DNA from 3 places in the Photobacterium japonica genome. Region 3 is predicted to be linked to each of the others. Evidence: predicted binding sites of a transcription regulator. Region 3 holds the regulator's gene; each other region holds the start of a gene.
The links. The regulator CRP, encoded in region 3, controls carbon source genes, mostly activating them, when cyclic AMP is high. The targets are predictions, from matches to a motif close to TGTGANNNNNNTCACA.
Positions count from the first base shown of each region.

Region 1: pyrG (CTP synthase) is a predicted target of CRP. The motif match lies at 1,508-1,523, and genes of this name have one in related genera.
Region 2: malT (HTH-type transcriptional regulator MalT) is a predicted target of CRP. The motif match lies at 1,076-1,091, and genes of this name have one in related genera.

Region 1 covers NZ_JAKJSN010000032.1:18,736-22,022, forward strand. Annotated here, with positions in the region: gene pyrG (CTP synthase) at 1-1,425, opposite strand, end outside; gene mazG (nucleoside triphosphate pyrophosphohydrolase) at 1,621-2,430, opposite strand; gene relA (GTP diphosphokinase) at 2,600-3,287, opposite strand, start outside.
Region 2 covers NZ_JAKJSN010000041.1:27,079-30,365, forward strand. Annotated here, with positions in the region: gene L4C36_RS16000 (glycogen/starch/alpha-glucan phosphorylase) at 1-812, opposite strand, end outside; gene malT (HTH-type transcriptional regulator MalT) at 1,294-3,287, shown strand, end outside.
Region 3 covers NZ_JAKJSN010000007.1:196,155-199,441, reverse strand. Annotated here, with positions in the region: gene L4C36_RS01445 (phosphoribulokinase) at 1-574, shown strand, start outside; gene L4C36_RS01440 (OsmC family protein) at 896-1,300, opposite strand; gene crp (cAMP-activated global transcriptional regulator CRP) at 1,574-2,206, shown strand; gene L4C36_RS01430 (hypothetical protein) at 2,384-2,572, shown strand; gene L4C36_RS01425 (DUF1338 domain-containing protein) at 2,649-3,287, opposite strand, start outside.

The sequences.
Region 1 (3,287 bases), on a different contig from region 3:
GTTGTTTACTTCGTAACGGTGACGGTGACGCTCGTGAATAGTCGGGTTACCGTAGAGTTCACGTGCTTTTGAACCGTCTTGTAGATGACATAGCTGTGAACCTAGACGCATTGTGCCGCCAAGATCCGACTTTTCGCTACGCTCTTCAACGTTACCTTCGCTATCAACCCATTCAGTGATTAGGCCAACAACTGGGAATTTCGTTTCAGGATTAAACTCTGTAGAGTGCGCCCCTTCAAAGCCTGCAACATTACGAGCGAACTCGATCAGTGCAACCTGCATACCCAAACAAATACCTAGGTATGGAATTTTGTTTTCACGTGCATATTGTGCAGTCAGGATTTTACCTTCTACACCACGGTTACCGAAGCCACCTGGTACCAGGATCGCATCAAGGCCTTCCAGCACTTCTGTGCCTTTTGACTCAACGTCTTGAGAATCAATGTACTTGATTTGCACTGACAGACGGTTTTTCAGGCCTGCGTGCTTCAATGCTTCGTTAACAGATTTGTATGCGTCTGGTAGTTCGATATATTTACCGACCATACCAATCACAACTTCCGCCGTTGGGTTCGCTTCTTCGTAGATCACTTGTTCCCACTCGTTCAGGTCTGCTTCTGGTGCAGTAATACCGAAACGCTGACAAACAAGATCATCAAGACCCTGTGCTTTAATCAGCTGTGGGATCTTGTAGATAGAATCTACGTCTTTCATTGAAATAACAGCTTTTTCTTGCACGTTACAGAAAAGCGCAATCTTCGCACGTTCGTTCGCTGGGATCATGCGGTCGCTACGGCAGATCAGCACGTCAGGCTGAATACCGATAGACAGAAGCTCTTTTACTGAGTGTTGGGTTGGCTTAGTTTTCACTTCGCCAGCCGCCGCTAGGTACGGAACCAATGTCAAGTGCATGAACATGGTACGATCACGGCCTTGCTGAACCGCAAGTTGACGAATAGCCTCCATAAACGGTAGCGATTCGATATCACCAACAGTACCGCCCACTTCTACGATAGCAATATCGTGGCCTTGCGCACCGGCAATAACACGATCTTTGATTTCGTTGGTGATGTGAGGGATAACCTGAATAGTGGCACCAAGATAGTCACCGCGACGTTCTTTGCGCAGTACTTCTTCGTAGACACGACCAGCGGTAAAGTTATTACGCTTAGTCATCTTAGTGCGGATGAAACGCTCGTAGTGACCTAAGTCAAGGTCAGTCTCTGCACCGTCTTCCGTTACGAATACTTCACCATGCTGAATCGGGCTCATTGTGCCTGGGTCAACGTTGATGTAAGGGTCTAGTTTCATCATGGTCACGTTTAGACCACGTGCTTCTAGAATAGCCGCTAGTGATGCAGCAGCAATACCTTTACCTAGTGAGGATACAACCCCGCCCGTAACAAAAATGTAATTCGTAGTCATGTTTTACCTGGAAGATTGGTATAGAGGATATAAGTGTATCTGGACGGGAAATTAGTATACCAGACACCCCTTATTGCCACAACGTGAAAACTATCACAGCACCATGGCTTTTTTTTTGTCTCAAATCAATTCTCCTTCTTAGGAGCGCTATCAATAGATCGATTAATTGATTTCCACATGCAAACCGAGACTCTGCTAACCTTTTGACTCGCTGCGTTTTACCGCATCCCAGACCTGATCTAACTCCGCCAACGAGCAATCTTCAAGTTGCTTACCTTGTTCTAGCACAGTTTTTTCAACCTGACGAAAACGGCGCTCAAATTTCTGGTTGGCACGCTGCAAAGCGACCTCTGGTTTGACCGCCACATGGCGACTGAAGTTCGCAACGGCAAACAGCAAATCCCCCATTTCCTCTTCGATTCTCTCTTGCTTAGGTGACGCTTGGATGATCTCTTCCATCACTTCGTCAATTTCTTCGTGCACCTTATCCACCACCGGCCCCAGCGTGTCCCAGTCAAAGCCATGCTTGGCACAGCGTTTCTGGATTTTGTCAGCACGCGTCAATGCTGGCAAGGCACGAGGTATGTTCGCCAACACACTATTGTCTTCGCCTTTTTCAGCGCGCTCTTTGGCTTTTTCCGCTTCCCAGTTGGCGGTGATCTCGGCATCGCTCGTCAAGGCTTTGTCGCCAAACACATGCGGATGACGACGGGTCAATTTTTCATTGAGCCCGTCGACCACGTCATCAAAATCAAACAGCCCTTGCTCTTTGCCCATCTGGCTGTAGAAAATCACCTGGAACAGCAGATCGCCCAACTCCTCACGCACGTCATCCCAGTTTTGCTCACCAATGGCGTCCGCCACTTCGTAGGCTTCTTCAATGGTGTGCGGCACAATGGAAGCAAAGGTCTGTTTTTGGTCCCACGGGCAACCTTTTTGCGGATCACGCAGTGTCGCCATGATTGCCACCAAGCGTTCTATCGGTGTCTGTGATGTCTCTTTCATTGTTTTTTCCTTCTCACTCGCGCTGCAAACGGTTGCTTTAACAATATAGCGGTAAAAAAAACGGGCAGCATCTGGGCTCCCCGTTTCTGGTTCTCATTTCGAGTTTTTAGTTCCGAGTCCCTAGTATCTAGGCTCAACACCTAGATACTCGCCTCTCGATTCTCGCTTATCAGTGCAGACGCTTGGCTTCGGCCACGTCTTTCACTTGCTCAATGCGTTTGAGCACGCGGCCCAGCACATCAAGATCGGTCAGTTCCAAATCAAAGTCCAAAATGGAAAGCTGCTTTTTAAAGTCCACTCGGCTCTTCATGCCGGCGACCTTGGCTTTTTCATTGGCAAAGGTATTGGTCAGCTCTTTGATCAACCCGCTTCGCTCTGAGGCAGTGACACGCACGGTGATATTGTAGTTCCCCACAAAGCCCCCGCCCCACACGGTATCAATGATCCGCTCGGCCGCCACATGACGCAGCTCTTCCAATTGCTCGCAATCGCTGCGGTGCACGGAAATCCCGCGGCCTTGCGTCACAAAGCCTTGGATCTCATCACCCGGGATCGGCTGACAACAACGCGCCAAATGTGTCATGAGGTTATCCACCCCTTCCACCACCACGGCATCACGCTGTGGCTTTTTGGCTGACGACATTTTACTGTTCGCTTCCGCCAGTTTCTCCAGCAACTGCTGATCTTCTTCTTCCGCGGTCGGCTTGTTGACCAAGGCATTGATATGATTAATGACTTGGTTAATACGCAGATCACCGCTGCCGACCCCGGCAAAAAGTTCATCCGTCGAGTTCACGTTAAAACGCTTGAGCGCGTAGGCTTCGGCATCTTTCAACGTGGCACCGACTTTGTGCAGT
Region 2 (3,287 bases), on a different contig from region 3:
TTGGTCACGTTACCGGCTTCCAGTGCTGAGTACTGTGCACCCACGTAGTCACCGTCATTGAAGCGTGCAAGGTTGAATGGCGTCGTCGAGCGGCATTCCCATAGACGTAGCGGGTAAACACTCTTATTGCCGTAACCCACAATCGGTAGATCCCATGCAATACCTTCCACCTGCATAGCTGGCACCCAGCGACGGCATTCTGTGCCGTTTTCATCGGTGTACGCTTCAACGTGACCGTACAAGTTAACGTATTGCGTCAGTTCAGGGCGCAGTACTTCCCATGGGTAACCTTCTACACCGCGCCATGCGTCAGGTGCTTCTTCTTGACGACCGTCAGAGAATGACTGACGGAATAAACCGTATTCATAGTGCAGGCCGTAACCGACGGCTGGGTACTCTTGTGCTGCTAACGAATCCATGAAACACGCCGCCAAACGGCCTAGACCGCCGTTACCCAATGCTGGGTCGCGCTCTTCTTCAAGCAGATCAGTCAGGTTCAGACCCATCTCTTCCATCGCGTGGGCGACGTCTTCGTACATGCCCATGCTGATCAAGTTATTGCCCGTTAAACGGCCAATCAAAAATTCCAATGATAGGTAGTTCACACTGCGCGCTTTTTCTTCCGACAGTGCTTTTTCTGTATCCAGCAGATTACCTGTTGTGATTTCTGCTAGTGCTCGCCCCATGGCAAGGTACCAACTGCGCGGTGTCGCGGTGGCTAATGTGCTGGCATACGTGGTTGTGAGGTGTTTTTCTACTGCCGCTTTGAAAGCCGCTTTATCAAATTGTTGTGTCTGACCATTCTTAGTCATGGTTCAATCTCGCTCTAGAATTATTTCCAACTGCTGACAATGTTGCCTGTCTTTCGCCGCTGGAACATCCTCCTGATAACGGGAGGATGAGGGATGAGTGAGAGGGGCGTAGTTCCTTCCGCCCCGCCCAATATGTGACCGGCTGCAAATAAATCGGGTGGAGAATCAACCCCCTGCCTCATTCAATGCAACTGAACTCACATAAGAAACATATAGACCGATGTGCAACCAAGAGAATAATTTCGTCAAATAAATCGAAGATATGTGACTGCAGTCATAAATTGAAGGCTGAGAGAGTAAGATTTGCTGCGCCAAAATTTTTCAACGGTAAAGTTATAGGGCAAATGCAATACCGTGGTGTCCATCTCATTGAGAATGTATGACAACACGGCATAACATGCTCTTCACGGCACGTTTCACGCGCCGATGATTAACGAGAGAGCATCAATGGATATGAAACCTTCTTAGAAGATGCAAGACTATGTGGATACCCTCTAAATTAACGCGTCCAGCGCGCCTTCATAATGCGATTCTGCGCCCTAGACTGCTTGAAACACTTGAGCCTGCGCCGTTTTACCGTCTTGTCTTGTTCCGCTCTCCAGCGGGTTACGGTAAAACCACCATGGCAGCACAATGGCTGAGTGAGCATTCGCATACCGGTTGGTTCAACATTGACGAGAATGACAACGACACATTCCGCTTTGCCAATTACTTATTGCAATCGATCAACAAAGCCACGCATAACGCCTGCCTGAAAACACAGGCCATGGCGGAGCGACGTCAGTTTGCGTGTTTGTCGACCCTGTTCAGTGAGCTTTTCGGTGAATTGAGTGAGTACCACGAACAAACCTATTTGGTTCTGGACGATTACCACCTCATCAACAACGATGATATTCACGATGGGTTGCGTTTTTTCCTCAAAAATATGCCCGATAACCTCACCTTAGTGGTAACCAGTCGTACCCTGCCACCGTTAGGCACCGCGAATTTACGCATTCGTGATTTGTTGATTGAAGTCGACAACGGCCTGCTGGCGTTTGATGAAGAAGAAACGGAACGTTTTTTCCATAAACGCATTGCCGATCAAGTCGAAGTCAGCGTCTTAAAAACCCTGCATACCCAAGTGGAAGGGTGGCCTTCTGCCCTACAGTTGATCGCTCTGCATGCCCAACAAAAACCAGACACGTTAGTGGCCTCGGCCGAGTCCATGGCCAATTTCAACCGTGGGCATTTGTGGGATTACCTTGCCGAAGAAGTGTTTGATTTGCTCGACAGCGATACCCGCCATTTCTTGTTGCAGTGCTCAGTACTGGATATTTTCAACGCTCAGTTGGTGACGGATCTCACCGGCCGCAGCGATGCCTTGGCGATGTTGGAATCACTGAACCGTTTTGGCCTGTTCCTGAACACGTTGGAAGGCGATAACAACTGGTACCGCTTCCATAATCTGTTTGCTGAATTCTTACGCCACCAGCGTTATTCGCAAATGCCCCAGCACCGTACAGAGCTGCACACGCTGGCGGCCAAAGCCTGGCTGAAACAGCAATCCCCTCAGCAAGCGCTGTTACATGCACAAAAGTGTGACAATGAACCGCTGGTGATTGATATTCTGTCCGACTACGGTTGGGACATGTATCACCATGGTGAAATCACCCTGCTGCAAACTGCCATTGCCAATATCGACAACGAACGTTTGCATGCCCATCCACGCCTGAGCCTGTTGCGCATGTGGTTGGCACAGAGTCAGCACCGTTACAACGATGTCGGTGACATGATCACCGAAACCGAAGCCGCGCTGGCCAAGCACAACATTGTGCTGAACGATGCGCTGCAAGGGGAATTTAACGCGCTGCGCGCGCAAGTGGCGATTAACCAGAACAACCCGGAAGATGCACTGATCCTCTCAGAGCAAGCCCTTGGTCAACTGCCCTCAACCACCTACCGTAGCCGGATTGTCGCCACCTCTGTGGTCGGTGAAGTGCACCACTGTTTGGGGAACCTAAGCCGTGCCCTGCCTATGATGCAGCAAACCGAAAAAATGGCGCGCCAGTACCACGTGTACCACCAAGCGTTATGGGCGCTGCTGCAACAAAGTGAAATTTTACTCGCGCAAGGTTACGTACAAAGTGCGTATGAATTGCTCGAACAAGCGTTCAAACTGGTTAAAGAACAGCACTTACAACAAGTGCCATTACACGAGTTCTTGTTGCGTTTACGCGCACAGATTTTGTGGTGCTGGAACCGCTTAGATGAAGCCGAAGAAGCCGCCCAGAAAAGTTTGGATGTGCTTGCCCCATATGATGAAACCAAACTGCTGCATGCCTACTCTATGCTGGCGCGCATCGCTATCACCCGCGGTGAGCAAGACAAAGCCGCCCGTTATCTCGACAAATGTAATGGGATGATGGAACGCTCGGTATACCACATCGATTGGCGTGCCAATACCGACCTTGCCAACCTGCTGTACTGGCAACA
Region 3 (3,287 bases):
TACCTTCGATGAAGCCGTGCCTTATAACTTGATGCCCGGTACGTTCACCCCGTGGCAGTCATTGCCAGAAAATACCGATGTGTTGTTTTATGAAGGGTTACATGGCGGGGTGGTCGACGGTGACACCAATGCGGCACAGCATGTCGACTTATTGATAGGCATGGTGCCGATCGTGAACTTGGAGTGGATCCAAAAGATCGTCCGCGATACCCGCGATCGGGGTCATTCGCGTGAGGCGGTAATGGAATCGATTGTTCGCTCAATGGATGACTACCTCAATTACATCACCCCTCAGTTTTCTCGCACCCACATTAACTTTCAGCGCGTGCCGACGGTAGACACCTCTAACCCATTGAGCGCAAAAGCCATCCCCAGTTTGGATGAGAGTTTTGTGGTGATCCGCTTTCGTGGGATCAAGAAGGTCGATTTCCCTTATCTGCTGTCGATGATCCAAGGCTCCTTCATGTCACGCCATAACACGTTAGTCGTGCCCGGCGGCAAGATGAGTTTTGCGATGGAGCTGATCATGCGCCCCTTGATCCAACAGTTGATAGATACCGGGAAGATTGGGTAGGAAAAGCAGGGACGAAGAACAAGTTTGCGCGTTTATAGGGACGAGTGTCGAGTCAGAGCAAAAGCAACAAGAGACGAGTTTTCGAGTAGCGAGTGACGAGTAAGAGCGACTGTGGTCCTGTGGTCCTGTGGTCCTGTGGTCCTGTGGTCCTGTGGTCCTGTGGTCCTGTGGTCCTGTGGTCCTGTGGTCAAAATACCGCTTCTCATTCAAGATTCAAGTACTTCAGTTCTCGCTCTTACCATAGGGCCTTAGGGCCCAAGGACCGCTCTCGACCACCCTTGCTTTTCCGCACTTACTCGCCCCTCGTCCCTTCTTTCTGTCTTACGCTTCAATGATCTCGTACGAGTGAGTCATTTCTACGCCTTCACCCAACATCAAACACACTGAGCAGTATTTCTCTAACGAATCCGCCACGGTTTTTGCCACCAAGGTTTCATCCAACCCGTGGCCAGTCACCACAAAATGCAGATTGGCCGAGGTAAATAAACGCGGCGCTTGCTCACGACGTACCGCTTTGATCTGCGCTTCACAGGCGGTGATCGGCTGGCCCGCAGACGTTAACCCGCTCACCACATCCACCGAACTGCATCCCCCTGCTGCCATCAAAACCAGCTCCATCGGGCTGGGAGCTTTTTCGCCACCATTGCCGTCCATCACCACACTATGACCTGAATTTGACTGGCCTAAGAAGGTCATCCCTTCTACCCATTTAACGCGTGATTGCATTGCATTCTCCTTACTACTTTTGAGGGATTTGGGCACTATCTAACAACCGTGTGATCATGTGCACACTTATGGGTATAAAATGGCCGCGCCCGATAGATCAATATCAAGAAAAGCGTGCCGAAAAAAGATAAACTCTGAACTAATTATTCAGGTCAGCTTGCAGCCTTGCCGTTGACTGAATATCCTAAACGGCGAACTACATTATTGTTAGGCCCGGCCTCAAACGTATAGGGACGTCGTTGTTGGGCAACAAACGCAGAGGAAGTTAGTAATATGGTTCCAGGTAAACCTCAAACAGATCCAACTTTAGAGTGGTTTCTTTCCCATTGCCACATTCATAAGTACCCGTCAAAAAGCACGTTGATTCATGCGGGTGAAAAAGCTGAAACGCTCTATTACATCGTTAAAGGTTCTGTTGCTGTTCTCATCAAGGATGAAGAAGGCAAGGAAATGATCCTGTCTTACCTAAACCAAGGTGACTTCATTGGTGAGCTAGGTCTGTTTGAAGAAGGCCAAGAGCGTACCGCATGGGTACGTGCAAAGACCCCTTGTGAAGTGGCTGAGATTTCATTCAAGAAATTCCGTCAGCTGATCCAAGTCAATCCAGACATTTTGATGCGTCTGTCTGCACAGATGGCAAGTCGCCTACAAGTGACAAGCCAGAAAGTGGGCGACCTTGCGTTCTTGGACGTAACCGGCCGCATCGCGCAAACATTGCTGAACTTGGCGAAACAGCCAGATGCAATGACGCACCCAGACGGCATGCAGATCAAGATCACCCGCCAGGAAATTGGTCAGATCGTCGGTTGTTCTCGTGAAACCGTTGGCCGTATCTTGAAGATGCTGGAAGAGCAAAACCTGATTTCTGCTCACGGTAAAACGATTGTGGTGTACGGTACGCGCTAAACGTACGGATCACACCTATAAAAAAAGCCGCCATGTGCGGCTTTTTTTTGGCTTAATGTATCGCCACAGAGCATATTTGTTAGCGAGCTCACTCTTTTCCTTGTTTGCCACGTCCACACTTGATGCTACATTATGCATATCAAGGCACTCTGATTTCTATGGATGGAAATACACGCAATGGACATTGAACGTTTCTCCCAGCATCACACCACACTCTCAGCTGGCACCACCTTCCCACTGCCGACAACGGTAGAGCTCACCGGGTTTAGTGATGGACGATCTTTCTTGGAACAACAGGAGCTTCCCCGTTATGGTACCGCGCGTCCTGGGTTAGAGATTTCCCCCCTCGACAGCCGCCACCTGTAAATACGGCGACCACCGCACCGTGTAATGAACTCGCTATCGAACAGGGATGGCGCGGGGTGCTATATTTCTCGTATGGCTACGGCTCTCTGGCCATCACAGGCACATCAGTGCTTTCGAAGATCTTATCGGCTGACGCTTCCACAAACCCCGAATACAACGCTTCGCCCTCAGCGGTCGGATAACGTTTGGCAAACTCATAAAAGCCACCGGGAATGGTGTATACCCCATCGATAAAGCCTACATCGACCTGATCGGCCAAGGTCGCTGACTGCTCCAGCATCACCGCAGGCGACCCTTTCACTTCACCGCCTGACGCATTAATAGTAAACCCATTGTGTTGCAGCAGATGGTTCACTTCTGCCACCTCAGTAAATTGTTCAAGGTGATTAATGCTGACAGTAAAATGGTTCGCGCCAAAGCCGTGTGCGGCCAACCACCCCGCATATTCGCTTTCCGCATACAGCAACTCATAGGTGGCGTAGTCCAAATCCCAAACTCGCCCACCAAACAAGAACGACGGATCCCGCATCACCGATTCCGGCACCTGCTCAATCAAATCCCGTACGGTTTCTTGGAACAAAGCACTGAATTGCCCCACCATCAATTCACTGATGAACACTTTCGGCGCAAGGGGATTAGGGTGCTCAAAATGCTCGGCATAGAGCTTTTTCCCGTCAAAATGGTATTTCCCCATCGGCTTATACCCGATCGCAAT